DNA from 4 places in the Mesorhizobium sp. M0983 genome. Region 1 is predicted to be linked to each of the others. Evidence: predicted binding sites of a transcription regulator. Region 1 holds the regulator's gene; each other region holds the start of a gene.
What was found. The regulator LexA, encoded in region 1, represses DNA repair genes until DNA is damaged. The targets are predictions, from matches to a motif close to TGTTCNNNNTGTGTTCNG.
Positions count from the first base shown of each region.

Region 2: the regulator LexA is predicted to act here: its motif matches at 3,841-3,858, upstream of NKH71_RS07265 (helicase-related protein).
Region 3: the regulator LexA is predicted to act here: its motif matches at 2,923-2,940, upstream of NKH71_RS19860 (DNA recombination protein RmuC).
Region 4: the regulator LexA is predicted to act here: its motif matches at 5,167-5,184, upstream of dnaE (DNA polymerase III subunit alpha).

Region 1 is NZ_JAMYNH010000018.1:83,010-90,478, forward strand. It holds gene trpC (indole-3-glycerol phosphate synthase TrpC) at 1-789, shown strand, start outside; gene moaC (cyclic pyranopterin monophosphate synthase MoaC) at 792-1,298, shown strand; gene NKH71_RS25865 (molybdopterin molybdotransferase MoeA) at 1,298-2,503, shown strand; gene NKH71_RS25870 (hormone-sensitive lipase) at 2,511-3,341, opposite strand; gene kynU (kynureninase) at 3,437-4,684, opposite strand; gene NKH71_RS25880 (hypothetical protein) at 4,870-5,196, opposite strand; gene lexA (transcriptional repressor LexA) at 5,155-5,886, shown strand; gene NKH71_RS25890 (ComEC/Rec2 family competence protein) at 5,880-7,469, opposite strand, start outside.
Region 2 is NZ_JAMYNH010000003.1:149,986-157,454, reverse strand. It holds gene NKH71_RS07270 (RNA-binding S4 domain-containing protein) at 1-245, opposite strand, end outside; gene NKH71_RS07265 (helicase-related protein) at 258-3,674, opposite strand; gene phbB (acetoacetyl-CoA reductase) at 4,392-5,117, opposite strand; gene NKH71_RS07255 (acetyl-CoA C-acetyltransferase) at 5,222-6,406, opposite strand; gene phaR (polyhydroxyalkanoate synthesis repressor PhaR) at 6,685-7,293, shown strand; gene NKH71_RS07245 (hypothetical protein) at 7,421-7,469, opposite strand, start outside.
Region 3 is NZ_JAMYNH010000010.1:166,261-173,729, forward strand. It holds gene NKH71_RS19845 (transglutaminase-like domain-containing protein) at 1-43, shown strand, start outside; gene NKH71_RS19850 (cation diffusion facilitator family transporter) at 150-1,112, shown strand; gene NKH71_RS19855 (GFA family protein) at 1,180-1,584, shown strand; gene NKH71_RS19860 (DNA recombination protein RmuC) at 1,628-2,890, opposite strand; gene def (peptide deformylase) at 2,994-3,524, shown strand; gene fmt (methionyl-tRNA formyltransferase) at 3,541-4,470, shown strand; gene NKH71_RS19875 (GNAT family N-acetyltransferase) at 4,467-4,976, shown strand; gene truA (tRNA pseudouridine(38-40) synthase TruA) at 4,995-5,750, shown strand; gene NKH71_RS19885 (hypothetical protein) at 5,732-6,340, opposite strand; gene dapE (succinyl-diaminopimelate desuccinylase) at 6,343-7,469, opposite strand, start outside.
Region 4 is NZ_JAMYNH010000012.1:63,448-70,916, forward strand. It holds gene NKH71_RS21450 (DMT family transporter) at 1-303, shown strand, start outside; gene NKH71_RS21455 (VOC family protein) at 312-1,271, opposite strand; gene dnaE (DNA polymerase III subunit alpha) at 1,372-4,899, opposite strand; gene NKH71_RS21465 (acetyl-CoA carboxylase biotin carboxylase subunit) at 5,341-7,353, opposite strand.

The DNA.
Region 1 (7,469 bases):
GAGGCTTACAAGCGCGACGAGATCGCGGCGGCCAAGGCGCAAGTGCCGTTTGCCGAGATCAAGGCACGGGCAACGGACGCCGAAGCGCCGCGCGGCTTTCTTTCCGCCCTTGAAGCAAAGCGCCAATCCGGCAGGTTCGCGCTGATTGCCGAAATCAAGAAGGCTAGCCCATCCAAAGGCCTGATCCGCGCCGATTTCGATCCGCCGGCGCTGGCCAGGGCCTATGCGGAAGGCGGTGCCGCCTGTCTTTCGGTGCTGACCGACGCACCCTCTTTCCAGGGGGCGCCCGCGTTCCTCAGCGATGCGCGCGCTGCCGTCGAGTTGCCTGCCTTGCGCAAGGATTTCCTGTTCGATCCCTATCAGGTCTACGAGGCCAGGGCATGGGGCGCCGATGCCATACTGATCATCATGGCCAGCGTCGACGACGCGTTGGCAAGAGAACTCGAAGCGACAGCTTTCGGGCTCGGCATGGACGCGCTGGTCGAAGTGCATGACGAGGCTGAGATGGAACGCGCGCTGCAGCTGTCGTCGCGGCTGATCGGTATCAACAACCGCAATCTCCGGACCTTCGAAACCAGCCTCGAGACCTCGGAACGGCTGGTCGCGATGGTGCCCGCCGACCGCCTTCTGGTCAGCGAGAGCGGTATCTTTTCGCATGACGATTGCCGCCGGCTGGAGCGGAGCGGCATCGCCACTTTTCTGGTCGGTGAGAGCCTGATGCGTCAACAGGACGTGGCCGCTGCAACGCGCCTGCTTTTGACGGGCAAGGCGCCGGCAGAGGCGATCTGAGGATGGCGGCCGCCCTCACCCATCTTGGCGCGCGCGGCGAAGCCAACATGGTCGATGTCGGCGACAAGGCTGAGACGGTGCGCACGGCAGTCGCGGAGGGCTTCGTGTCGATGCGGCCCGAGACCCTGGACATGATCCTCGCCGGCGATGCCAAGAAGGGCGACGTGCTCGGTACCGCGCGTATCGCCGGCATCATGGCGGCCAAGAAGACGCATGAACTGATCCCGCTCTGCCATCCACTGCTGCTGACCAGGATATCTGTCGATATCGAGCCGGACGCAGCTTTGCCCGGCCTGAAGGTCACAGCATTGACCCGCGTCACGGGCAAAACCGGCGTTGAGATGGAGGCCCTGAGCGCCGTCTCGGTCGCTTGCCTGACCATCTACGACATGGCCAAGGCGGTCGACCGCGCCATGGTCATCTCCGGTATCAGGCTGGTTGAAAAGACCGGCGGCAAATCCGGCGACTACAAGATCACCGAAGATGGGGTCACCGAGGCAGGCCGCTGATGGCGCTGGTCCCAGTTGCTGAGGCGCTCGAGCGCCTGTTGGACGGCGCAGCTGCACTGCAGGGCGAACGCGTCGCGCTGCTGGATGCCGCCGACCGCGTGCTGGCGGAGCCGGTTGTGGCGCTCCGCACTCAGCCGCCGTTCAACGCCTCCGCCATGGACGGCTATGCCGTGCGGGCGGCTGATATCGCGTCCTTACCAGCAAAGCTTTCGGTGGTCGGCATGGCGCCGGCCGGAAGCGGCTTTGCCGGGACGGTGCAGCAGGGGCAGGCCGTCCGTATCTTCACCGGCGCGCCGCTTCCCGAAGGCGCCGACACCATCGTCATCCAGGAGAACGTCCGCGATCTCGGCCGCGGTGTCGTCGAAGTGACGGAGCCGACGGTGCAGGGGCGAAACATCCGCCGCCTCGGGCTCGATTTCGCCAAAGGCGACGTCCTGCTGCACAAAGGCCGCCTGCTCGACCCGGCGGCCTTGTCGCTGGCGGCATCGGCCAACCACCCTGAGGTCGGCGTGGTCAAAAGGCCGTTGGTCGCCATCATCGCCACCGGCGACGAATTGCTGCCGCCGGGCAGCGAGCTTGGCCCCGACCAGATCATCTCCTCCAACGCCTATGGTGTCGCCGCCGCCGCACAGTCGGTCCGTGCGCGAGTGCTCGACCTTGGCATCGCGCCGGACCGCAGGGAGGCGATCGCTGCGCTGGTGGAAAAGGCCGTGAAGGCTGGCGCGAACGTCATCGTCACGCTGGGCGGTGCCTCGGTCGGTGACCACGATTTCGTCCATGACGTGCTGACCGGGCAAGGCATGACTCTCGATTTCTGGAAGATCGCCATGCGGCCGGGCAAGCCGCTGATGTTCGGGCGGCTGGGCGACATTCGCTGCATCGGCTTGCCCGGCAATCCGGTGGCGAGCCTGGTCTGCACCCAGCTCTTCCTGAAGCCGCTGCTGGCGCGGCTCGGCGGCCGCGCCTTTCAGCAGGATATGCGTGAGGCACGGCTCGGCGCTGCCATGCCGGCCAACGATCTCAGGCAGGATTATGTGCGGGCTGTTGTCAGCGCTGACGCCGGCACGCTCGTGGCGACGCCGTTCAGCATCCAGGATTCCTCGATGCTGAAAATGCTGGCCGATGCCAACGGGCTGATCGTCCGTGCGCCGTTCACGCCCGCCGCGGCGGCGGGCGCCGCTTGCGACGTGCTGATGCTACGCTGAACCTGCCTCACTCCGAGATCAAGGTCCGGGTCAGCGGATGGTCTGGATCGGCCAAACCGTCGATGATGTTGAAATGATGCCGGTCAGGCTCGACCACCGAACTGGTCGCGGCACCCAGGCCGATCCAGATGTTGGCCAGCAACGCGCTCTGGCGCAGGAATTCGGCGCGCTCGCCGCCGCCGGCCCAGCAGGTCAGGCGGGCCTTGTCCATCGGGCGCAGCAGCACCGGGCTTTCGGCCTGCGCCTCGGCCTCATCGATCGCCAGCGTCTCGTTCATGCCGGTGCGCATGATCGGGCGCAAATCGTGCACACCCGAGATCGATACGACATGGCGAATGCGCCGGACAATTTCGGGCGCCAGCGGCGTCGTCGTCGTAACCATCCGGCTAACAAGATGGCCACCGGCCGAGTGTCCGGTCAGCATCAGCGGCCCTGCGACCATCCCCGCCGCCTTGCCGATCGCCGCGCCGACTTCCTTGACGATGCCGCCAATGCGCATCTGCGGACAGAGCGTGTAGGACGGCATCGCCACGGCATAGCCGCGATCAACAGCGCCAGCGGCAAGATGCGACCAGAAACTCTTGTCGAATGCCATCCAGTAGCCGCCATGGACGAACACCACGAGCCCCTTGGGCTTGGTGGCCGGCAGGAAAAGATCGAGCCGGTTGCGTGGGCCATGGCCATAGGCCATGTCGAGCCGCGCCCGGCCCTCGGTCGAAAGCACGTCGCGAAAAACCCGCGCGGGCTCGACCCAGGCCGCCGGCCAGCGATCGCTGCCGGCTATGTTGGCGCCGTTGGCATAGGCGTTGTCCCAATCGGCAATGTGACGTTCGAACACCCTGCGCCCTCCCCTGGCAATATGGCCTTGCAACGAGCGTGAGCATCGCGCGGGGCGTCGTCGCCAGCCTCACGATTCCAGCTCTCGCATCAATCTCAAGTGACAGCCGCCTTGATGGCGAAGCGCGCATCCTTCCACGCACCGGTGCGCAGGATGTCCTCAAGCACTTCGACGGCCTGCCAGACATCGGCATAGCCGACATAGAGCGGGGTGAAGCCGAAGCGCATGGTCGATGGCGCGCGAAAATCGCCGATCACGCCACGTTCGATCAGCGCGCGCATGATCTGGTAGCCATGCTCGTGCATGAATGAAATCTGGCTGCCGCGTTTTTCCCCGTCGCGCGTGCTTTCGAGCGTTAGCCCGTAAGTGCCGCACTTTGCCTCGACGAGCTCGATGAACAGATCAGCCAGCGCGATGCTCTTCTTGCGCACCGCCGTCATGTCGACATCGTTCCAGATGTCGAGCGCGCCCTTCAGCGTGCGCATCGACAGGACCGGCTGGGTGCCGCACAGAAACCGGCGGATGCCGGTGCCGGCCGCATAGCCTGGCTCGAAGGCGAAGGGCCGTGCATGGCCCCACCAGCCGGTGAGCGGCTGCTGGATGTCGGCAAGATGCCGCTCAGCCGCATAGATGAAGGCAGGCGCGCCCGGTCCGCCATTCAGATATTTGTAGGTGCAGCCAACGGCAAAATCGGCGTTTGCCGTGTCGAGCTCGACTGGCATCGCACCGGCGGTGTGGCAGAGATCCCAGACGATCATCGCCCCGGCTTCCTGGGCCCTGCGCGTCAGCGCCGGCATGTCGCGCAGTTCGCCCGACTTGTAGTTGACGTGGTTGACCAGCACCACGGCGGTGCGTTCGTCGATCAGCTCTTCGATGCTCGGCGCGTCGACCCCCGAGAGGCACAGCAGCGTATCTTTTCGCGTCGAAACCACACCCTCAGCCATGTAGAGGTCTGTCGGAAAACTGTCGCCCTCGGCGACGATGACCTGCCGCTCCGGCCGCATGGCCATGGCGGCGTGCAGCAGCTTGTAGATGTTGACCGATGTCGTGTCGCAGACCACCGTCTGGCCGGCCGCGGCACCGATCAGGCGCCCGAGCTGGTCGCCGAGTTCGAGCGGCATGTTGAACCAGCCGGCCGTGTTCCAGGCGCGGATGAGATCATGCGCCCATTCTTCGGTCGCTGCCTTGCTCAATTCATCGAAAGCTGCACGCGAAGCGGCCCCTAGCGAATTGCCGTCGAGATAGATCACTCCTTGCGGCAGCACAAAGCGGTCGCGCATCGCGCGCAGCGGATCTGCAGCATCCATCGCCCTTATGGCAACGAGATCGCGAATTCCTGTCATGATTTGTCTGCTCCCCCAAGATTCACCGCAACGCCGGACACGCATCGACGGCATCCATCGGTCACGAGCGGTTCTCCATTACCTGGTATCGCGCAGCAAGGCTCCACCGGCGACAAGTTGCCTGACCACGCGGTGGAAACCAGGAGCCAAGCCAACCCAAGGTTGGCGTTTTGAGTTCGTTTCGTTCACGGTGCATTGACCAAACCGCACAGTCGATACGGCTTCAATTCCGTGCCCTTTGCCGGCTGACGGCCGATACCAGTGCCGCCTTCTGGGAACCCAGAGGCCGCAAACGAAAGCAGAATCAAGGCGATGACGCCCGCGGCGGTGAAAATGCAGCGTTCCGGTTTGGTGAGTGGTATCGTTTCCCGAGCCCTAACACATTCATTAAACTTTAAACAGTTGCGGAACACAACTGGAACAGATAGTGTTTGTTCTGGGTTTGTTTTCTGATTCTGTTGGGGGTCGCTATGCTGACACGCAAACAACACGAACTGCTTATGTTCATCCACGAAAGGCTGAAGGAAAGCGGTATCCCGCCCTCCTTCGACGAGATGAAGGAAGCGCTCGACCTGGCTTCCAAATCGGGAATCCACCGGCTGATTACGGCGCTGGAGGAGCGCGGCTTCATTCGCCGTTTGCCCAACCGGGCCCGTGCACTGGAGGTGCTGCGCCTGCCCGATTCGATCGCCCCCGGCCTAAATGCGGCACGCAAGTTCTCGCCGAGCGTCATCCAGGGCAGTCTTGGGCAAGGTCCTCGGCAGGGCAAGCCGACATCGTCGCGCATGCCTGCAGCCGGCAATGACGACGATGTCGTCGCCGCCGTGTCGATCCCGGTGATGGGCCGCATCGCCGCCGGTGTGCCGATCGATGCCATCCAGCACCAGACGCATTCGATCTCGGTGCCGCCGGACATGATCATGGGCGGCGAGCATTATGCGCTGGAGGTCAAAGGCGATTCGATGATCGAGGCTGGCATTTTCGACGGCGACACGGTGATCATCCGCAATGCCGATACGGCGAGCCCCGGTGAGATCGTGGTGGCACTGGTCGACGAGGAAGAAGCGACGCTGAAGCGGTTCCGCCGCAAGGGCGCCTCGATCGCCCTGGAAGCCGCCAATCCGGCCTACGAGACGCGCATCTTCGGACCAGACAGGGTCAAGGTGCAGGGCAAGCTCGTTGGGCTGATCCGCCGCTACTGAGCTGCGCCCTTGGCGCCGGCTTTTGGCTTGTCGGCTCTGCGGTATGGCGGCATGCCCCGCGCCGCGCGGGAAAATTTCCGCTGCACGTGCCAGGGCCGGTATGATTTTTCGACGGCGAAGCGGATTTCGGCGCGTGTTGCCGCTTGTGGATCGAAATAGACGGCCGCACTTCCCGCGCGCGCCAGTTGCCGTTTGGTGACGACGAGGACCAGCCGGTCGTAGTAGCAGGGATTATGGGCGGTGGCGTCGTCGATGACGATCAAGCTGGCAAAGGCGCAGGCTGGCCGTGCAGTATCGCGGTCATTGGCTAGCGCGATGATCGCGCCGGATGGATGCCTGGCAAGGCAGAGACCGTCCGTGCAAATGAACGGCATGCCCGGCGGTAAGTCGGCCGGATCGGCAATGTCGAATTGCGGATCGTTCTTTCCAGGTGTTTCCGGCGCGACGATAGCCTCTGATGTGAGCGCGCGTTTCCAGTTGTCGATGGTGAACTCATTCGGGCGTGCCCGGTTGACCGCGAGTTCACCGCTGCCGATCGGCAGCGCGACGAGCCGTGCGTCCTCCGAGATCAATACATCGGGTACGCGCGTCTGCGTTGTCGTTAGCAAGCCGGCGAGCGCAAAAGGAAGGGCCACGAGCCGCAACCAGGTCGTCGCCATGCTGGCAATGACGAGGGCGATCGTCACCAAAAGGACAGATCTCAGCGAAATCAGCCCGACCGCATCGATCGGCGAGCGCTCGGAGATCCACCCGGACAGGGCGATCATCGCCGTCAGCCCCTTGCCCATCACGTAGAGGAAAGGCCCATCCGCGCCGAACGGCATCGCCAGCGCACTGAGGACGGCGAAGGGCATGACGACCAGTGAGATGATAGGCATGATGGCCAGATTGGCGAACAGGCTGAGCGGCGCCACGCGCTGGAAATGCCATATGGCGAAAAGCGCCGTGGCGCTCCCTGCAATGATCGAGGTCATCGCCAGGCCGCCCATGCCCAGCAGTACCTTTCTAGTGGCAAAGCGTAGCGGCGACCGCCGGGGCGGCGGCGTGGTGGCCCCGCCGGCGCGGTAATCGGACCAGCCTGCATAGGCGCCGACAAGGGCCGCCGTCGCGGCGAAGGACATCTGGAAGCTCGGACCGACCACCTCGTGCGGCGACACCAGAATGACCGCGATGGCCGAGATCGCCAGGTTGCGCATGGTGAGCGCGGCCCGGTCGAACAGCACGGCGATAAGCATCACCGCCAGCATGATGAAGCTGCGTTCGGCCGCCACCACAATGCCGGAAAAGACGAGGTAGGCCGCAATCGAAAAAAGCGCGGCGGCCGCGGCATATTTCTTGACCGGCCGTCGCGATGAGAAATCGGGAAACAACGCAAAGGTGCCGCGTAGCAGCGCCATGATGGTGCCGGCGACCAACGCCATATGCAGCCCCGAGATGGAGATGATGTGATAGATGCCTGTACGCCGCATCGCTTCGTTGATCTCCTCGGGAATGCCGGCGCGCACGCCGACGATCAGCGCAGCAGCAATCTCGCCCTCGGCGCCGCCGATGCGGCTGCGGATATGGTCGGCGATGGATTCGCG
Region 2 (7,469 bases), on a different contig from region 1:
AGGCGGGCTTCTTCGGCCGGGCCGCGCCGTGCGCCGGTGCCAAGGACTTTCCAGACGAAGATCCGCCGCTCGAGCGTGATGGTCAAAACGTCACCCGGCCGGACCGTATCGGATGCCTGCGCTGCTTTGTCGCGATTGATGCGGACGCGTCCGGTGACGACCAGCTTGGCTGCCAGCGTGCGTGATTTTACCGCGCGCGAGAAGAACAGCCACTTGTCGATGCGCTGGCGGGCATCAGTGACCATCGGACGAACAGCTTACTTCTTCAGCTGGTCGCGCAACGCGGCGAGCTTGGCGAAGGGCGAGTCCGGATCGAAGCGGACCGGGCGTTCCTCACGCGGCTTTGGCTGGAAGGCGGGCTTTGCGCCTTGGGCGCCGCCTTTGCCGTCCTGCCGTCCAGCCTTCCAGTCGGGCCGGTTTTCGCGCCGGTCGAGGCGTTCGCCTTGCGGCTTGCCGGCGCGCTGCTCTGCCGCCTCGCCTTGCGGCTTGGGCTTGAACTTGCTGCGGTCGAAGCGTGGCTTGCCGGCGCCGTCGCGCTGATCGTGGCGCCCTTGACGGGCGGGCCGGTCGCCCGGCGTCGGTTGCCCGCCGGCATCTACCGGCGCATCGCTGCGGCCGTCCGGCGCAGCTTGACCATTGCGCGGGCGACTGTCCCGATGATTGTCCCGGGGGCGGTTGTCATGCTGGCGATGACGCGGGCGCTGGTCGAAACGACCCTGCCGCCACAACAGCACAGGTTTTGGCTCCTCGGCTTCTGGGGCAGCTTCGCCGGCGACGGCTTCCGCCGTTGCTGCAGGTTCGGCCGGCGATGCTTCCATAGTGTCGGAAACCGGCGGCTCTGCCGGTGCCGTAGCCTCAGTTTCCGCCCCAAGTTCCGTCCTTGGCTCAGCCGCTGGTTCTGCAGCCGCTTCGGCGGCGGGCTGGGTCTCTTGCGTGACTTCTGCCGCAGCTTCAGGGGCTGGAGCTTCCGGCTGGTCTTCCGCGACAGGCTCTGCCGCCGCTTCGGTCACGGCTTCGGCCGCCTCCGCAACAGGAGCCGCATCCGACACAGGCTCCGAAGCCTCCGCCGAAACCTCCGCCGGCGGCTCTGCCGCGGCAGCTGCTTCCGCCATCCTCGCCTGCTCGGCTCGCGTTGCCTCTTCCGCCGCCTGCTTTGCAGCGGCCGCTTCACGCGCGGCATTGTCCTGTGCTTCGAGCCGCGCCTTGACCTCGGCCGCCGGCTTGGCATCGGCGCGATAGCCGAGCCCCTTCAGGATTTCTTCCATGTCGTCGGCGGTGGCGCCGAGGATCGACATCATCGGCGGCGTCACCATGAAGGACTGACCGTCATAGGCGCCGTCGGGGCGAGGTCCGAGGCCCGGCTTCCAGTTGGTCGCCGGCCGGATCAGGTCGGCCAGCCGTTCGAGAATATCGACGCGTACAGCACGCCGGCCAAGATTGCGGTAGCCCGCCAGCTTGTAGAAGGTCTTGTCGAAGGTTGGATCGATGACCACCGAGGTGCGGCCGGAGGCCAGTGCGTGAACGACATCGCCGAAGCCGGGCTTGTCCTTGCCGTCGTTTCTCAGCGCCCACAGCATCGTTATCAACCCGGCCGGCGCCGGCTTGATCAGCGCCGGCACGAAGACATGGTAGGCGCCGAAGCGCACGCCGAGACGGCGAAGCGCCGCGCGGCCCTCCTGGTCGAGCGACTTCATCTCGTCGGCGATGTCGCGACGGTTGATGAGGCCGAAATGCTCGACGAGCTGGAAAGCGATGCCGCGGCCGATGCCGGTGATCTGCTCGGCATTCTTGAGATCGACCAGCGGCTTCAGCAGGGATTCGATCTGGAAATTGACGAAGCGCTCGGCGCGCGCCGCAACCTTGTCGCGGGCCGGGCCGGTGAGTTGCTCGTCGGCGAGCAGAACGAGACGCGGCTTCAAAGCGTCTTCGCCAGCGACCAGCGTGCCGATCGGCGCGCCGATCCAGCGCAGCGTGCCATCCGAACCCAGCGCGATGTCGCCATTGGCCGAGGCGCCGAAGCGTTCGGCACGCGCCTCGAACTCGGCGGCAAGCGCCTTCTGCGCCGCCGCCCGCACCGCCTTGGCGTCCTCGCCGCCGGCGCTCTGGTCGGCGGTGAAGCGGAAACCCTGCAACTCGCCGACGTGATGGCCTTCGACGAGGACGGTTCCGGTTGGGCTGATTTCGGCTTCAGGCATCGTGTTTTCTCTAAGGCGCCGCATGAGGACGGAAGTCCTGCGGTCTACAAAACGTTTCGTCAACCGCTCATGCAGCGCATCCGACAGTCTGTCTTCGATTTCGCGCGTCTTTTCCTGCCAGTGTGCCCGATCGGCCAGCCAGCCGGGCCGGTTGGAAACGAAGGTCCATGTGCGGATCTGGGCAATCCTGTGCGATAGCGTGTCGATATCGCCTTCAGTGGTGTCGGCCCGGCGCACCTGCTCGGCCATGTAGTTCTCGTCGACATGGCCGTGCCTGGCAAGGTCCATGTAGATGGAGGCGATCAAGTCGGCGTGCTGGGCCGGCGCGATCTTCCTGTAGTCGGGCAGCGCGCAGGCTTCCCACAGCAGCGCCACCCGCCTGGCGTCGGTGGTGAGTGCCCGGATGTCCTCGTCGCGCGACAGATGCTCGAGCGCCTGCGCGTCCACGGCCGGCAGTGCGCGCGTCAGGCCTTCGACCGGGGCGTTGGTCTCGATCGAGCGCTTCAGCGCATCGAGGTTGGCGAAATCGAAATGCGCGGTACGCCACTGCAGCACTTTCACCGGATCGAAATCATGCGCCTCGATCTTCTTGACCAATTCCTCATCCAGCGGATCGACCTGGCCGGTGACGCCGAAGGTGCCGTCGCGCAGATGCCGGCCGGCACGGCCGGCAATCTGGCCGAGCTCGGCCGCGGTCAGGTTGCGGTACTGGTAGCCGTCGAATTTGCGATTCTGGGCGAAAGCGACGTGGTCGAGGTCGAGGTTGAGGCCCATGCCGATGGCGTCGGTGGCGACGAGGTAGTCGACATCGCCCGACTGGAACAGCGCCACCTGGGCGTTGCGGGTGCGCGGGCTGAGCGCGCCGAGCACGACGGCGGCACCGCCCTGCTGGCGGCGGATCAGCTCGGCGATGGCATAGACCTCGTCGGCCGAGAAGGCGACGATCGCGGTGCGCCGCGGCAGGCGGGTCAGCTTCTTCGAGCCGGCATAGGCAAGATGCGACAGCCGTGGCCGGGTCACCACCGACACGCCCCGCAGCAGGCGCTGCAGAATGCCGTGCATGGTGGCCGCACCCAGCAGCAGCGTCTCCTGGCGGCCGCGCAGATGCAGGATGCGATCGGTGAAGATGTGGCCGCGTTCGAGATCGCCAGCGAGCTGGACCTCGTCGATGGCAACGAAGGCGGCGTCGGTCTCGCGCGGCATCGCTTCCACCGTGCAGACCGAGTATTTCGCGCCCGCCGGCTGGATCTTTTCCTCGCCGGTGATGAGCGCAACCTTATGGACGCCGACCTTCTCGCAGACGCGCGTATAGACCTCGCGGGCAAGCAGCCTGAGCGGTAGGCCGATGACGCCGCTCTCATGCGCCACCATGCGTTCGATGGCGAGATGGGTCTTGCCGGTATTGGTCGGGCCGAGCACGGCCGTTACGTCTCGACCCGACAGGATCAGCGGTTCAGTGTGTTTCGGATGGATGTTCATCGGCCTGGAAATAAGGCTCTCTGCCTCGCATTGTCGGGAGCGCGCCCATATTGGCCGCGTATGACAGGCGACACATAGGGATTTCGGGCGCGAAGCGAAAGCGGAATGTGCCGAGGGCAGGCTGATTGGTCGGTTCGAAGCCAGAAATCTGTTCCCGATTAACAGTTGGAACGAGTCTGGAACGAATCAGCGACGAATCACTGACTCGCGCTGATTCAGGTTTTGTTCACGGCTACATCTGGGATTTCTGCCGGCGAGTCTCACCACATGCTGAATCACAGAAACTGGCCCGATTCATGCAGGCGGCATTCAAACGAGCACCACCGTTAACCTTTGCCGGTGAATGATCGTGGCCGGCCAATCTGCTTCGCCCAACATTATGAAATTATTGATGTTTCCTAATGCGCTTTAATCATTTCGAGGGTGTTTTCGGCTCTCGCCGTTAACGTTCCGCTCAAAGCCGGAACGAATCGGCGACGAATCAGCGATAGGCAAAGTTTCTTGGTTTGTTCACCGCAACATGTTGTGTTGTGAACAGCTTTTCCACCGAGAATCCACAGGCTGCCGGGCAGTTTTTGCACAGGCTGCGCAGCGGCCGTTAACCTTTGCGTGCCGGATTGGGGGGAGATCTTGCAACGGGAAGACCGCTATAGAAACGGGCCGTTTTGCAGGCCCGTTCGTCCAAGCGCGTATCTATCTCAACGTAAAGATAAACGGTCAGGCGATGTACTGCCCGCCATTGGCTGATATGGTCGAGCCGGTGATGAACCCGGCATCGTCGGAAGCGAGGAAGACGACGCAGCGCGCGATCTCCTCCGGCTCGCCGAGACGGCCGACCGGGATCTGCGGAAGGACACGCTCGTTGAGCACCTTCCCGTCCATCGCTTTGACCATCTCGGTGGCGATGTAGCCGGGGCAGATGACGTTGACGGTGATGCCGGCGCGCGCGCCTTCCTGGGCCAACGCCTTGGTGAAGCCGATATCGCCGGCCTTCGAGGCCGAATAATTGACCTGGCCGACCTGCCCTTTCTGGCCATTGATCGAGGAGATGGTGATGACGCGGCCGAATTTGCGGTCGCGCATGCCGCCCCACAACGGATGCGTCATGTTGAAGACGCCGGAAAGGTTGGTGTCGAGGACCTCTTTCCATTGCTCGCGCGTCATCTTGTGGAACATCGCGTCGCGCGTGATGCCTGCATTGTTGACCAGCACCGATACGGGACCGAGATCGGCCTCTACCTGTTTGATGCCGGCAGCGCAGGCCTCGTAGTCGGCAACCGACCATTTGTAGACCGGGATGCCGGTCGCTGCCTTGAACTTTGCTGCCGCTTCCTCATTGCCGGCGTAGTTTGCGGCAACCGAATAGCCGGCGCTTTTCAAGGCGACCGATATCGCCGCGCCGATGCCGCGCGACCCGCCTGTGACGATTGCAACCTTTGTCATGTGTCCTCCCGGGAAATGCAGATGACTGAGCGTTGAAGCGGTAGGTTTTGCCCTCTATTCCCTACTCGCTTTGCGCCAGTATCCTATTCGTATCGCTTATCTCATCACAATGCTTCCACGCACATGGCAACGCCCATGCCGCCGCCGATGCACAGCGTGGCAAGACCTTTCTTGGCACTTCTGCGACGCATTTCGTAGACCAGCGTGTTGAAGATGCGGGCGCCCGAGGCGCCGACCGGATGGCCGATGGCGATGGCGCCGCCATTGACGTTGACGATGGACGGGTCCCAGCCCATGTCCTTGTTGACGGCGCAGGCCTGCGCGGCGAAGGCCTCGTTGGCTTCGACCAGATCGAGGTCGCCGACCGACCAGCCGGCCTTGGCCAGCGCCTTGCGCGAGGAGGGGATCGGTCCCGTCCCCATGATCTGCGGGTCAACGCCGGCGGTCGCCCAGGAAACGATACGCACCAGCGGCGTGATGCCGCGCCTTGCGGCTTCCGCTTCGGTCATCAGCACCACGGCGGCGGCGCCGTCATTGATGCCGGAAGCATTGGCTGCTGTCACCGTGCCGTCTTTGTCGAAGGCGGGCTTGAGCTTGGTCATGGCGTCGATCGTCGCGCCATGGCGGATGTACTCGTCCTGGTCGACTATCGTGTCGCCCTTCCTGCCCTTGACTGTGAAGGCAACGATCTCGTCGTTGAATTTTCCGCCTTTCTGCGCAGCCTCGGCCTTGTTCTGGGAAGCCAGTGCGAACTGGTCCTGGTCGTCGCGGGTGATTTGGAACTGGCGGGCGACGTTCTCCGCCGTGTTGCCCATATGATAACCATAGAAGGCATCGGTCAGGCCGTCCTTGATCATGGTGTCGATCAGCTTGAAATCGCCCATCTTGACGCCACCGCGCAGATGCTGCGCATGCGGAGCCATCGACATCGATTCCTGGCCGCCGGCAACGATGATTTTTGCATCGCCCTGGGCGATCTGCTGCATGCCGAGCGCGATGGCGCGCAGGCCGGAGCCGCAGAGCTGGTTCAGACCCCAGGAGGTCGCCTCCTGCGGCACGCCGGCGGCCATGGCCGCCTGCCGCGCCGGGTTCTGCCCTTGAGCCGCAGTCAGGATCTGGCCGAGAATGACCTCGTCCACCTCCTTGCCGTCGACGCCGGCGCGGGCAAGCGCTTCCCTGACGGCGACGGCACCCAGTTCATGAGCTGGCGTGTTGGCGAAGGCGCCGTTGAAGGAGCCGACAGGCGTGCGCGCCGCACTGGCGACAACGATGGCGTTGGAAGCGGACATGTTCTTCTCCAGACTTTCGGGGAGCGATTTCGGGTGCCGTCGGGGACTTTTCTTGCCCTTTCCACAACCCGAGTCAAACCCGAAATGGGCATGGCGTTCCTCCGCGGCAAGCAGGCCGCGCGTCGCTGCGATGACGGCCCATCCGTGCTGCGCAGCATAAAATGTTCCCGCACTGCACAAACAGCTTGGATTCATGACGCTTTTGCGCATATCCTTTAACAAGGCGCAATCGTTACCGGCGGCTTACTTAAGCTGGCCGGTGTCCGGGGAGGATGCAGATGGCCGCGAAAGACGAACCTATTGTTATCAAGAAATATGCCAATCGCCGTCTCTACAATACGGGCACCAGCACCTATGTGACGCTCGAGGATCTCGCAGAAATGGTCAAAAAAGGCGAGGACTTTACTGTCCAGGACGCCAAGACCGGCGACGACATCACGCATCCGGTGCTGACCCAGATCATCTTCGAGCTGGAGAACAAGGACGGGCAGAACATGCTGCCGATCCCGTTCCTGCGTCAGCTCATCGCCTACTACGGCGACCAGATGCAGATGATCGTGCCAAGCTTTCTCGAACAGTCGATGCTGGCCTTCTCGAAGGAGCAGGAACGCTTTCGCGAGCAGATGAAAGATGCCCTCGGCAAGTCGCCGATGGACATGATGAAGATCGCGACGCCGATCAAGGTGCTGGAGGAGCAGACTCGGCGTAACATGGAAATGTTCCAGAACGCCATGCGGCTGTTCACGCCGTTCCCGCCTGCGGGGTCTGCGCCGGCAGCAGCACCGGCCGAACAGGCCAGGAAAGAAACACCGGAAAAACCGGACGATCTTCAGGAGCTGAAGGAGCAGATCGCCGCGATGCAGCGCAAGCTCGACACGATGTCGTGACTGCCGGCCGGCGAAGCGCCGGCCCAAAATTTCCCTCAGCAGGCCTGTGTCAGAAAACATCTTCGCCTCGAACGTGAAGATGTCATCCACGCTCTATTTTGTGGCACGCTCTATTTCGTGGCATGCCCTATTTCGTGGTCACCGTCACCAGAGCGGTAACAGGTTTGCCGTCTACT
Region 3 (7,469 bases), on a different contig from region 1:
GCTGGCTGGCTTCAAGGTCTGGACGGAGGAGGTCATCGAATAGCCTCTCGCGCTGCCCTTTTGAACAACTCGACACTTCGGGCGTTGTTCGAGCTGTGGAGCGTGGGCGTGCTCCGCTAATCTCGGTGCATCAACCAAGGCAGCACACCATGGCGGCGCATGGCGGGTCGAAAAAAGTGATCTATGCGGCGCTCGCCGGCAATCTTGCGATCGCCCTGACCAAATTCGCCGCTGCCTTGTTCACGGGCAGCTCGGCAATGCTCTCGGAAGGCGTCCACTCGCTCGTCGATACCGGCAATGGCAGCCTGCTGCTTTACGGCATGCACCGCGCCGCCCGGCCGGCCGATCGGACGCATCCGCTAGGCCATGGTCGCGAGCTGTATTTCTGGAGCTTCATCGTCGCGCTCCTCGTCTTTGCACTGGGCGCCGGCATATCGTTCTACGAAGGCGTGACGCACATCATGGCGCCGGAGCCGATTGCCAACGCAAAGGTGAACTACGCTGTACTTGGCCTTTCCTTCCTGTTCGAAGGCACCTCCTGGCTGGTGGCGCTGAACGAGTTCCGCCACCAAAAAGGCAGCCACGGCTGGCTCGAGGCGGTGCAGCTCAGCAAGGACCCGAGTGTCTACACCGTACTCTTCGAGGACAGCGCGGCACTTCTCGGCCTCGTTGTCGCCTTCGCCGGCATATTGGCGGCGGAACTGCTGGACATGCCGAAGCTCGACGGCGCCGCGTCGATCGGCATCGCGCTGATCCTGGGCGCGACCGCGATCTTCCTGGCCCGCGAAAGCAAGAGCCTGCTGCTCGGCGAGCCGGCCTCGCCCGAGGTGCAAATGAAAGTGCTGGCCATTGTCCAGCAGGACCCGGCGGTGCGGCGGGCAAATGGCGTACTGACGCTCCATATGGGGCCTCAGGAGATCGTCGCCGCTCTGAGCATCGAGTTCGAGGACCACTTGTCGGCGCCCGAGATAGAGACCTGCGTCGAACGCCTCGAGACACGGCTGAAGGCGGAGATGCCGGAGGTCACGCGCCTGTTCGTCAAGCCGCAGACCACCGGCACCTGGGAACGGCGGAGCAAGGCCTTGGCGGCGTCCGGAGGGGAGCCGGCCTGAGGAAAATGGCTGCGCCATCGGGCAGTCCCGGTTATGATTGCGCGCAAAAGCTCCAGGAGGAACGAAGATGAAAATCGACGGCGGGTGTCATTGCGGCGCCATTACTTACGAGGCCGAGGTCGATCCGGAAAAGACCACCATTTGTCACTGCATCGATTGTCAGAAGCTAACCGGAACGGCCTTTCGCGTCACCGTGCCGGCGTCCGAGGACAATTACACGATCACCAAGGGCGCGCCGAAAATCTACATCAAGACCGGTTCGAGTGGTGCCAAGCGCGCTCAGGCATTTTGCGGTGAGTGCGGCTCGCATCTCTACGCCACGTCGGCGGGCGCGGGACCGAAGGTTTACGGCATCAGGGTCGGCACGGCATGGCAGCGCGATCAACTGGTGCCGAGAAAGCAGATCTGGCATCGCTCGGCGCTGCATTGGCTGCCGGAATTCGAAGGCACAACCATCATCGAGGAGCAGTAGCGCCAGACCGGGCGAAGCCTCGGCTCCGGTTCCGGCGTAGCTCTCAATCGTCGCCTTCGACGACCCTTAGCCTCAGCTGCCCGGTTTTCGAATCGGCAACACGCGCGCTGCTTTCCGCTTTTGCTCCGCTGCCATTCGACCCAGCGGTGTCCTCCGCCGGCTGCACGCCAAACTCCAGCGCCTCGATCTTTTGTCCGCGCCTGGTCACCTTCGATGTCGAGACGAGGATGTCCTCGATATCCTTGGCCGATTGACCGAAATGCGTCTGCAATTTGCGCACCCGCTCGTCGAGCCGAGAGACGTCTTCCATCAGCCGGATGACCTCGCCCTGGATCAGTTGCGCCTGCTCGCGCATACGGGCATCCTTGAGGATCGCCTGGATGACCTGGATCGACAGCATCAAAAGCGATGGCGAGACGATGACGATCCGCGATCGATGCGCCTTTTGGACAACGGCCTCGAAATTCTCGTGGATTTCGGCGAACACCGATTCCGAGGGCACGAACATGAAGGCAGTGTCCTGCGTCTCGCCCTGGATCAGGTATTTTTCGGAAATATCCCGGACATGCACCTCGATGTCGCGGCGGAAAGCCTGAGCGGCGGACTTCTGCAGGTCGGCGCCTTCGGCGGCACGGATGGCATTCCAGGCCTCGAGTGGAAACTTTGCATCGATGGCAAGCGACGGTGCGCCGTTCGGCATCTTCACCAGGCAGTCGGGCCGGCTGCCATTCGACAAGGTCGCCTGGAATTCATAGGCGCCGTGGGGCAATCCGTCGGCGACGATGGCTTCCATACGCGACTGGCCGAAGGCGCCGCGCGTCTGCTTGTTGGAAAGGATCGCCTGCAATTGCACGACCTGGCCGGCCAGCGACTGGATGTTGCCTTGCGCGATATCGATGACCGCCAGCCGCTCCTGCAGCTTGGCGAGGCTCTCATGCGTCGATCTCGTCTGCTCGGTCATGGTCTGGCCGAGGCGGCCGGTCATGGCGTCGAGGCGCTGGCCGATCGACTGGGTCAGTTCGGCCTGACGCGCCCCGAACACTTCGGCGATAGCGCCCATACGGCCCTGCATTTCCGCCTGGCTTGCCAAGATGCCGGCCATCCGCACCTCGGCGTCGCGGGCGTGGTCGGCGGCTTCGGCGGTCGCCATTGCACGCGCCTTGGCCGATCGCCAGAGCGCAATGACGAGCGCCACGAACAGGCCGAGGAACAGCATTGCGCCGAAACCCAGGGCATGGCCGAGCGTGATCGTGGTGGCGCCGAGGCGGGCGACAGGTTCGGACAGGATGGTGGCCAGATCGTTCATGCCGACAGCATAGATGATTCGGTCTGGCGGCACAGATCAAAACGTGAACGACCAGAAGGCGTCCCGGTTGACGCTTTTCCTGCGAGGTCTTAGGTGAGACGCCATGTCGATCAAGCCGCTTATCATCCTCCCCGATCCCGTCCTGCGTCAGGTTTCAAAACCGGTCGAGCGTGTCGACGGTGATTTGCGTAAACTGGCCGGCGACATGCTGGACACCATGTATGACGCGCCCGGCATCGGCCTCGCGGCGATCCAGGTCGGCGAACCCTTGCGCTTGCTGGTGATCGACCTCGCCAAGGAGGACGAGACGCCGGCACCGCACGTCTTCATCAATCCCGAAATCCTCGACAGCTCCGACCAGCGTTCGGTCTACGAGGAAGGCTGCCTGTCGATCCCGGATTACTATGCCGAGGTCGAGCGTCCGGCAGCGGTGCGGGTGAAGTATCTCGATCGCGACGGCAAGCTGCAGGAGATCGAGGCCGAGGGGCTGATGGCGACCTGCCTGCAGCATGAGATCGACCACCTAAACGGCGTGCTGTTCATCGACCACATCTCCAAGCTGAAGCGCGACATGGTGGTCAAGAAATTCAAGAAGCTCGCCAGGGACAAGGCGCCGGGCAAGATGGTGGGATAGGGGTCGACGAATGCCCCTGCGTGTCATCTTCATGGGTACGCCCGAATTCTCCGTGCAGACGCTGCGAGCGATCGCCGGGGCAGGGCATGAATTGGCAGCCGTCTACACGCAGCCGCCGCGCGCCGCAGGCCGGCGCGGGCTCGAGCTGACGCCGTCGCCGGTGCAGCGTGAGGCGGAGCGGCTTGGCATCGAGGTGCGGTCGCCGGTGTCGCTGAAGAGCGAGGCGGAGCAGCAGGCGTTCCGCACCTTGCGCGCCGATGTCGCCGTGGTCGTCGCCTACGGGCTGCTTCTGCCCAAACCTATTCTCGAGGCGCCGCGGCTCGGTTGCCTCAATGGCCACGCATCGCTATTGCCGCGCTGGCGCGGCGCTGCCCCTATCCAGCGCGCCATCATGGCCGGCGATACCGAGACGGGCATGATGGTGATGCGGATGGAGGAAGGCCTCGACACCGGGCCTGTGGCAATGGTTGAAAAATGCGCCATTGGACCCGACATGACGGCCGGCGATCTGCACGACCGGCTGATGATCCTGGGTGCTGCGCTGATGGTGCAAGCGCTCGAACGGCTCGAGCGGAATACGCTGACATTTACCACACAGGCGGAGGTGGGGGTGACCTACGCCAAGAAAATCGATAAATCGGAGACTCGCATAGACTGGCTGCGACCTGCCGGCGACGTGCACAACCAGATTCGCGGCCTGTCGCCCTTTCCCGGTGCATGGTGCGAGGCCGAAATCGGCGGCCGCATGGAACGGCTGAAACTGCTTCGCTCGACGCTCTCGCAAGGCGCCGGCGAACCGGGAGGAATTCTCGATGACCGGCTGACGGTTGCCTGCGGGTCAGGCGCGATCAGGCTGGTCGAAGTTCAACGTGCGGGCGGAAGGCCCATTGCCGCGCAGGAGTTTCTGCGCGGGGCCAAGCTCGAAAAAGGGATGAAATTGTCATGAGCATGATGTCCATACGCGCGGCGACGCCGCGGGACCGCGAGGCGATCCGCCTTGTCGAAGAACACGCATTCGGCCAGCAGGCGGAGGCCGGACTGGTCGACGCGCTGGTCACCGGCGGTGATGCCGTCGTCGAACTGGTGGCGGACGAAGACGGGCAAGTGGTCGGCCATATCCTGTTTTCACGGCTCTTCGTGCAGAATGGCGGCAAGAGCTTCCCGGCAGTCGCGCTGGCGCCGCTGGCAGTCGAGCCGTCGTTCCACGGCACCGGCATCGGCGGTGCCCTGGTCCGAGAGGCTCATATCCGCCTGAAAGCCGCCGGCGAGACGCTCGCTGTGGTGCTCGGCGATCCGGCCTACTATGGCCGCTTCGGCTACAGCCGCGCCCGTGCAGCGAAATTCGAGAGCGACTACCAAGGCGAGGCTTTGCAGGCGCTTGCCTGGGGCGAGGCGCCGGAGACCGGCAGGCTGGTCTACGCCTCGGCCTTCGGCTCAGCCCTCGCCGCCTGATTTCGCCTCGATCCGGGAATGCCGCGTTTTCGCCTCGACATCGAATATGACGGCAGTCTCTTTGCCGGCTGGCAACGCCAGGCCAATCAGCCTTCGGTGCAGCAGGCGATCGAGCAGGCGATCGAGAAGTTCTGCGGCGAGCAGGTCTCTCTGCGCGCCGCCGGCCGCACCGATGCCGGTGTCCATGCGACCGCTCAGGTGGCGCATGTCGATCTGGTCAAGGCATGGCCCGGCGACAAGGTGCGCGACGCCGTCAACGCGCATCTGCAAGCGGCCAAGGCGCACATCGCCATCCTGAAGGCCGCCGTCGTGCCGGATGGCTTCGATGCGCGTTTCTCGGCGATCGGCCGCCACTATCTCTACCGTATCGTCAACCGCCGCGCGCCAGCAGCGCTCGACAAGGGCAAGATCTGGTGGGTACCGAAGCAGCTCGATGCCGCCGCCATGCACGAAGCGGCAAAAGTGCTGCTTGGCCGGCATGATTTCACCACCTTCCGCTCGACCCAGTGCCAAGCCACCAGCCCGGTCCGCACGCTCGACCGGCTGGATGTCAGCCGGGCGGGCGATTTCATCGAAGTCCGCGCTTCGGCGCGGTCATTCCTGCACAACCAGGTGCGCTCGATGGTCGGCTCGCTCAAACGTGTCGGCGAAGGCGGCTGGGCCATTGCCGACCTCAAGGCCGCGCTCGAGGCGCGCGACCGTGCGGCCTGCGGTCAGGTGGCGCCGCCCGACGGGCTGTTTCTAGTCGGCGTCGATTATCCGACGCCTGGCTGATCCGGCACGCTGATACCGAGCAGCGCCTGCAGGCCGAACAGGACGATCAGCGACGCCACGAACATGCCGGCAAAAACAGCGCTGCCGACAGCCGCACCCCTGCCGATGGCAACGTTGGTCATCCGCCAGGTCAATACCATTGACAGCGCGAACAGCAGCAGCGACACCAGCCCGGAGACTTCGTTGGCCGATGTCAGGAAAAGCCGGATCAACGCCGATGGCAGCATCATCCAGGCGATGATCGCCGAGGCCCAGTTGCTGGCGACGACATAATGGACGAAACGGCTGCCGACGCCGACCCGCGGCGCGACCAGGGCCAGGCCGATGAGCGGCAGCACCCAGGCGCCGATATCGACGGTGGCCAGCCGGATCAACATGCTGAAACGGCCGACGAATGCGTCGGGATCGCCGATCTCGTTGGCAATGCCGACCCAGCCGACGATCAATGCCGGCGCCGCGACGACGATGGCAAAAAAGGAGTTCCAGAAACCGTCCGCCGAAAGGTCGAGCAGGCGAAATCCGTCGGCCTTGCCGAGCATCAGCCGCCAGGCGCCGGCAAGCGAAGCATAGGTTTCATCCGCTGAAAGCATCACTAGGATATGTCCTGCGCAAACCAGTCTTCAACGAAGCGCAGATAAATCTGCGTCAGCGTCTCGAGATCGGCAATCGCCACACGTTCGTCGACCATGTGCATGGTCTTGCCGACCAGGCCGAATTCGACCACCGGACAATAATCCTTGATAAAGCGGGCATCGGAGGTGCCGCCGGAGGTGGAGAGCGCCGGCTTCCTGCCGGTCACCGCTTTGACCGAACCGCCAAGCGTCTCGATCAGCCTGTCGTCGCGTGTCAGGAAAACATGGCTCGGCCCGTCGCGCCAGACGATCTCGTAGTCGACCGGCGTCTTCTTGCCGGCGCGGTATTTCTTGCGTTTCGCCGCCCGGTCGAGGCGGTTGTGGATCTCGGCCTGGATCGTCTCGGCGGTCCATGTGTCGTTGAAGCGGATATTGAAGGTAGCTGCTGCCTTCGCCGGGATGACGTTGGTGGCGGGATTGCCGACATCGATGGAGGTCACCTCAAGGTTCGTCGGCTGGAAATCCCTTGTTCCGTTGTCGAAGACGGGGTGCAGCAAGGCGTCGACCAGCGTCACCAGGCCGCGCACCGGATTGTCGGCTAGCTGCGGATAGGCGGCGTGGCCCTGGCGGCCGTTGACGACGACCGTGCCCGATAGCGAGCCGCGCCGGCCGATCTTGATCATATCGCCAAGCGCGTCGGGATTGGTAGGCTCGCCGACGATCGAGGCATCCCATTTCTCGCCTTTGGCGGCCGCCCATTCGAGCAGCTTCGTCGTGCCGTTGATCGCCGGGCCTTCCTCATCGCCGGTTATCAGCAGCGAGACCGACCCCTTCGGGCCGCCCTTCTGCTCGACATGTCGCGCCACCGCCGCGACGAAACAAGCAATGCCGCCCTTCATGTCGACGGCGCCGCGGCCGAACATCTCGCCATTGGCGATCTCGGCGCCAAAGGGCGGGTGCGTCCAGGCTGCCTCGTCGCCCACCGGCACCACGTCGGTATGGCCGGCAAACATCAGATGCGGGCCATTGCCGGAACGCCGCGCGTAAAGGTTCTCGATGTCCGGTGTGCCGGCTTCGGAAAACACCGGTCGCTCGACCGCAAAGCCGAGCGGCTTCAACATCGCCTCCAGCGCGCGCAGCGCACCGC
Region 4 (7,469 bases), on a different contig from region 1:
CTCGTCCCGGCGCTGTACGAATGGCGCAACCCGCCGCTCGAGCTCTGGCCGTGGATCCTGCTGATCGCGTTTACCGGCATGTCGTCGCATTTCTGCATGGCCCGCGCACTTGTCTATGCCGATGCGACGGTCATCTCGCCAATGGACTTTTTGCGCGTGCCGTTGTCGGCGGTGATCGGATGGCTGCTCTATCACGAGCAGATCGACGCCTTCACTGCCGGCGGCGCCCTGCTGATCCTGCTCGGCAATCTGCTCAATCTGCAGCGCTCGACGACAAAACCGGCCGAAGTTGCGGCTTTGTAGCCTCGCGTTCAGACGTTGTCAGTGGTGCTCGCGGAGCTGTCGCTAGGGGCTCCATCTTTCTTCAACGCAATGCGCAGCTGATTGCCGTCCGGATCGCTTGAAAGGATTGCTTTCCCATCACTCTTCCAAGGAATATTGGCCGCGTTCAAACGTCGGGTCACACCGTCGAGCGCATCCTTCGTCGGCACTTCAATCAGGAATTGCTCAAGTCCGGCCGTATCCGGCGTGGTGCGGGTCGCGTCGGGGCCCGCCCAAGTGTTGTATGCCACGATGTGACGCCGTGAAGGCGTTCCGGCATCATACATGCCGAAGCGCGGCGCGCATATCCAAGCCTCGAAGCCGAGTATATCAGCATAAAAGGACGTGGTCTTCTTTGGATCAGCGATGTGAAGATGAATATGGCCCACGTAGGTCCCGACAGGGAGAGGATCGTGCAGCGACGTATCTCCCTTGAGTTCTCCAAGCAGCTCTTCGATTCGCAAGGGCTCAAGGCCGGAATGCGTCGACCCGTCCGCTGCGACCGCCCGGACTCCTCCATCGATATTTTCGAACCGTCCGCGATGGAACGTTTCGAAAGTGAGTTCGATTCCGTTGCCGTCAGGATCGGCGAGGTAGATCGATTCGGTCGCAAGATGGTCCGAGGCCGAATGCTTATAGCCGGCTGCACCAAGTCGCGCCGCCGCACGCGCAAACTCCTTGCGGGAAGGAATGTGGATGGCGACGTGATATAAACCCAGGCTTTTTGTCTGAAGGCGTTGTTGCGCAGAAGCATGGAGCACGACAAGCAACCGCCCACCAGCGCCCAATTCTACCTTTCCCTTTTCCTTTGCAAGAACGGAAAGTCCGACAATATCCCGCCACACATCCAAGGCGCGATCAATATCGGTGACGCGTAGATCAACGGCTCCCAATCCGGTGCCGTCAGGGAGCTGACCGAAAGGTTTTCCGTCCCCAGCAGATGTCTGCATTTCGATATGCGTCTAAAACGTGAAAGGACGGAGTTCACGAGGAGCGCTATACTTGCTGTGCGGTGCGATCCAAAGTCAAGTGTTGGCGCGAATTTCCTGACTACACCAGTTCCACCTCGACCACGCCCGGCACCGCCCGCATCGCCGACGCGATCTGCGGCGATACGCGGTAGCGGTTGGGCAACTCGATCTCGACCTCGCCCTCGCCGCCTTCCTTGATGACGATGATGCTCACCTGACTGTCGCCACGCTGGCCAAGCTGCGATTGGATTGTCGATGCCGGTGCGTCATTTCTGACGAAGATGCGCAGCGCTTTCTGGATGCGGCTTGCCTCGTCCTCCAGCGACTGCACGGTCTGGATGCGCAGATTGACGCCTTCCGGCCTGTCCTCGGCCGAAACGGTGATCACCACCGAGCGGCCGGGTTCGAGCAGGTCGCGGTATTGTGCCAGCCCCTCCGAAAACAGCACCGCTTCATACTGGCCCGACGTGTCGGAAAACTGCACGACGCCCATCTTGTTGCCGGTGCGCGTCTTGCGTTCCTGCTTGGTGGTGACGGTACCGGCGAGCCGGCCGGCGGCAGCACCGCGTTTGACGGCGGCCGAAAACTCGCCCCAGGTCTGCACCCGCATTTTCTGCAGCGCCGCCTTGTATTCATCGAGCGGATGCGCCGAGAGATAGAATCCAACCACCTGGAATTCGCGATGCAGGCGATCGGCGGCGAGCCAGGGGTCGGTCGCCGGCAGGTTGAGTGCCCGCGACTGTGCGCCAAGCGAAGCGCCAAAAATGTCATGCTGGCCGGTGACGGCATTCTGCTGCGCCAGCGATGCCAGCCCCATCATCCGCTCGACGCCGGCCATCATCGCCGCGCGGTCGTGGCCGAAGCAGTCGAGCGCGCCAGCCATGATCAGGCTTTCGAAGACGCGCTTGCCGACGATCTTCGGATCTACCCTTTCGCAGAAATCGGCGAGGCTCTTGAACGGCTTTTCGCCGCGCGTGGCGACGATGTGCTCGACCGCCGCGTCGCCGACGCCCTTGAGCGCGGCCAGCGAATAGAAGATGCGGTTCTCGCCGACCTCGAAATCCCGGAACGACGTCATCACCGATGGCGCCACCACTTCGATGCCGAGACGCAGCGCATCCTGGCGGAAATCGGCGAGCTTGTCCGTATTGCCCATGTCGAGCGTCATCGATGCGGCCAGGAATTCGACCGGGTAATGCGCCTTCAGATAGGCGGTCTGGTACGACACGACGGCATAGGCGGCAGCATGCGATTTGTTGAAACCATAGTCGGCGAACTTTGCCAGCAGGTCGAAAATGAAGTCGGCTTGCGGCTTGCCGACGCCACGCTCGACCGCACCGGAAACAAAGCGCTCGCGCTGCTTGTCCATCTCGGCGCGGATCTTCTTGCCCATGGCGCGGCGCAGCAGATCGGCTTCGCCCAGCGAATAGCCGGAAAGCTCCTGCGCGATCTGCATCACCTGTTCCTGGTAGACGATGACGCCTTGCGTCTCCTTGACGAGATGGTCGATCTTCGGGTGGATCGACGCCATCTCCTCCTCGCCATGCTTTCTGGCGTTGTAGGTCGGGATGTTCTCCATCGGCCCCGGCCGGTAGAGCGCGACCAGCGCGATGATGTCCTCGATACAGTCGGGCCGCATGCCGATCAGCGCCTTGCGCATGCCGGCACTTTCCACTTGGAACACGCCGACCACCTCGCCGCGCGACAGCATGGCGTAGGTTTCCGGGTCGTCGAGCGGAATGTGGGCGAGATCGATCTCGATGCCGCGGCGGCGGATCAGCTTGACCGCCCTGTCCAGCACGGTCAGCGTCTTCAGCCCAAGGAAGTCGAATTTCACCAGCCCGGCCTGCTCGACATACTTCATGTTGAACTGTGTGACCGGCATGTCCGAGCGCGGATCGCGGTACATCGGCACCAGTTCCCACAGCGGCCGGTCGCCGATAACGATACCGGCGGCGTGCGTCGAGGCGTGGCGGTAGAGACCTTCCAGCTTCTGCGCCGTGTCGAGCAGCGTTTGCACGATCGGCTCCCGCTCGGCCTCTTCGGCAAAGCGCGGCTCGTTGGCGATGGCGTCGGCGAGCTTGACCGGATTGGCCGGGTTCGACGGCACCATCTTGCTCAGCTTGTCGACCTGGCCGTAAGGCATCTGCAGCACGCGGCCGACGTCGCGCAGCACCGCGCGCGCCTGTAGTGTGCCGAAGGTGATGATCTGGCCGACCTGGTCGCGGCCGTATTTCTGCTGGACGTAACGGATGACCTCCTCGCGCCGGTCCTGGCAGAAGTCGATGTCGAAGTCGGGCATCGACACGCGATCGGGATTGAGGAAGCGCTCGAACAGCAGCGAAAAGCGCAGCGGATCGATGTCGGTGATGGTCGTCGAATACGCAACCAGCGAGCCGGCGCCCGAACCGCGGCCCGGGCCGACCGGAATGCCTTGTGCCTTGGCCCATTTGATGAAGTCGGCAACGATCAGGAAATAGCCCGGATATTTCATCTTCTCGATGACCCCGAGCTCGAAATCCAGTCTTTCGCGATACTGGTCGGCCGTGTAGCCGGGTGTGAGCCCATGCGCCGCCAGCCGCGCGTCCAGCCCTTCATGCGCCTGCCGGGCAAGCTCCTGCGCCTCCGCTTTAACCGCCGCTTCGGCGTCGGCGACATCGCGGCCGGCAAAGCGCGGCAGGATCGGGTTGCGGGTCTTCGGATAGTAGGAGCAGCGCAGCGCGATCTCGACGGTGTTGTCGATTGCTTCCGGCAGGTCGGCGAACAGCCTCGCCATATCGGCCTGGCTTCTCAGGAAGTGGTCGGGCGAAAGGCGGCGGCGATTGTCGGCCGCAACCACGGAGCCTTCGGCGATGGCGATCAGCGCGTCATGCGCCTCATAGTCTTCACGAGAAAAGAAAAACGCCTCGTTGGTGGCAACCAGCGGCAGATCGTGGCGGTAGGCGAGGTCGACCGACGACTGCTCGATCGTGCGGTCGTAGCCGGACACGCGCTCCAGCTCGACATAGAGCCGGTCGCCGAACAGGCCCTTGAGCGCCAGGAGCCGGGTCTCGGCGAGTTCGCGGCGGTCCTCTTTCAAGGCATTGCCGATCGGGCCTCGCGGCCCGCCCGTAAGGCAGATCAGACCGTCGGAGTGGCCCTGCAGCATCTCGGTCGTCAGATGCACCGCTTCGCCGGGCGGTGTCTCGAGGTAGACGCGGCTGACCAGCCTGACCAGATTGCCGTAGCCGGCCTCGGTTGCGGCGATCAGTACGACGGGCCGCATCTCCGGTCCTTGCCGCCTGCGGTCGCGCTGGCTGTCGCTCGCCTCGCCGGAAAAGGCGAGGTCGATCTGGCAGCCGATGATCGGCTGGATGCCGTCCTTCACGGCTTTCTGGGCGAATTCCAGCGCGCCGAACAGATTGTTGGTGTCGGTGACGGCGATTGCCGGGCACTCGTCCTGCACCGCATGGCCGACGATCTTGCCGAGCTGCAAGGCGCCTTCGAGCAGAGAATAGGCCGAATGCACGCGCAGATGAATGAACCGACGCGCCGCCTGCTCCGCCCGCGACGCCTTCGCATAGGCCTCGCGCAGCAAGGGATCGCGTGGAAGTCTCTCATCCGCCATGGTTTTTTCGCGCCGCCTCACAAGGACTCAGTCGATGAAGATGTATTGTCCGGCACCGGGTAACACGAGTCCAGCGGAAGCGATTGGAGCTTTGTGAGTTTAGAGCAACCGCCGAACCTGCCAATCTCCCCCCTCGTGGGGGAGATGTCCGGCAGGACAGAGAGGGGCGCTGTCCCGCCGACGTCAGGCCTGAAAACAAAAAACCCGCCACAGCGGGCGGGTCGTTGGAGCCATTTAGCACCATACCCAGACTAATAGCATAGCTGCCGGCACAAAGCAAGAACAAAATACGTTGCGGCGGCCAACGAATTGTCAGGTCGCGTTTCTTCGCGCCACTCTCTGTCCTGCCGGACATCTCCCCCACGAGGGGGGAGATTGGCCGTCACCTCGGCTTTCGCTAATCTCCAACGTCCCAGGCCGGCGCCGAGGCGGATTTCAGCCTCACGCGAATTGCATGATCACCGCATCGACCGCAAGGCTGTCGCCAGGCTTGGCGTTGAGCTTCGATACGATGAGATCGCGCTCGGCGCGCAGCACGTTTTCCATCTTCATCGCCTCGACCACAGCCAGCGTCTCGCCGGCCTTGACCTCCTGCCCCTCGGCAACCGCGATCGACACGACGAGGCCAGGCATCGGGCAGAGCAGCATCTTCGACGTGTCCGGCGCCACTTTTTCCGGCATCAGCCTTTCGAGTTCGGCCGTGCGCGGCAGCATGGCGCGGGCTGTCACAGACATGCCTTTCCAGGCAAGGCGGAACCCGTTCAGCACCGGCCTGACCTGCGCCGCGACTTTGCGGCCGCCGACCGTGCCGCGCCAGATGAGATCGCCCGGCCGCCAGTCGGAGGTCACCCTCAGTGCCTTGCCGCCGTCGATTGTGAGGTCGAGCTCCATCGGAATGGAAATCATGCCTTCGACGATGGCGACCGAAAGATAATCCCGGCCGATCTTCACCACCCAATCGCGTTTCAAGGCGCCAGAATGCGGCGCCAGCCGCCCGCCCAGCCGGTCGAGCCGGTCGCGGCGCAGCAGTTCGACTGCGGTAGCCATCGCGGCCAGCACCGCTTTCTCCTCGGCGTCTGGCACGATCGGCGCGAAGCCGTCGGGGTATTCCTCGACGATGAAAGCGGTCGATATCAGCCCTTCCCGCCAGCGCGGATGCTGCATCAGCGCCGCCAGGAACGGTATGTTGTGCTCGATGCCGTCGACGACGAAACTGTCCAGCGCTTCCGACATCGCATCTATTGCCGCAAGCCGTGTCGGCGCCCAGGTGCACAGCTTGGCGACCATCGGATCATAGAACATCGAGATTTCCGAGCCTTCGGTGACGCCAGTATCGTTGCGGATGACTATTTCGCCAAATTGCCCCTCGTCCGGCGGCCGGTATCTCGTCAACCGGCCAATCGACGGCAGAAAGTTGCGATATGGGTCTTCGGCATAGAGGCGGCTTTCCACCGCCCAGCCGTTCAGCTTGACGTCGCCCTGCTTGATGGCGAGCTTTTCGCCGGCCGCCACGCGGATCATCTGCTCGACCAGGTCGATGCCGGTGACCAGTTCCGTCACCGGATGCTCGACCTGCAAGCGCGTATTCATTTCCAGGAAATAGAAGTTCTTGTCGCTATCGACGATGAATTCGACCGTGCCGGCGCTCTGGTAGTCGACCGCCTTGGCCAGCGCCACAGACTGCTCGCCCATGGCTTTGCGGGTCTTGGGATCGAGGAACGGCGACGGCGCCTCCTCTACGACCTTCTGGTTGCGGCGCTGGATCGAGCATTCGCGCTCGCCGAGATAGAGCGTGTTGCCATGCGCGTCGGCAAGCACCTGGATTTCGATATGGCGCGGATCGACGATGAACTTCTCGATGAAGACGCGGTCATCGCCGAACGAGCTTTTGGCTTCCGAGCGCGCCCGGTCGAAGCCGTCGCGCACCTCGGCCTTGCTCCAGGCGATGCGCATGCCCTTGCCGCCGCCGCCGGCCGAGGCCTTGATCATCACGGGATAGCCGATTTCGCCGGCGATCTTTTCGGCATGGGCGGCGTTTTCGATGACGCCGAGCCAGCCGGGCACCGTCGAAACCTTGGCCGCGTTGGCGAACTTCTTCGATTCGATCTTGTCGCCCATTGCCTTGATGGCCTTGGGCTTCGGGCCAATGAAGACGATGCCTTCCTGCTCCAGCGCCTCGCAGAAGGATGCCCGCTCGGACAGGAAACCGTAGCCGGGATGCACGGCCTCGGCCCCTGTCGTCTTGCAGGCGGCGATGATCTTTTCCGGGACCAGATAACTTTGCGCGGCGGGAGAAGGCCCGATATGCACCGCCTCGTCAGCCATTTCGGCATGCACGGCATCGCGGTCGGCGTCGGAATAGACCGCGACGGTGGCGATGCCCATCTTGCGCGCCGTCTTGATCACGCGGCAGGCGATCTCGCCACGGTTGGCGATCAGGATCTTTGTGAACATGCAGGCCTCGTCCCTCGGCTGCCCTTCTTTTCTGGGCTTCCCGTTTTATGGGCTTCAGGGGGCCGGTCAAGGCAAAGTCGGAGCCTATCCCGGATGCAAATCGGCGAGCTCTGACG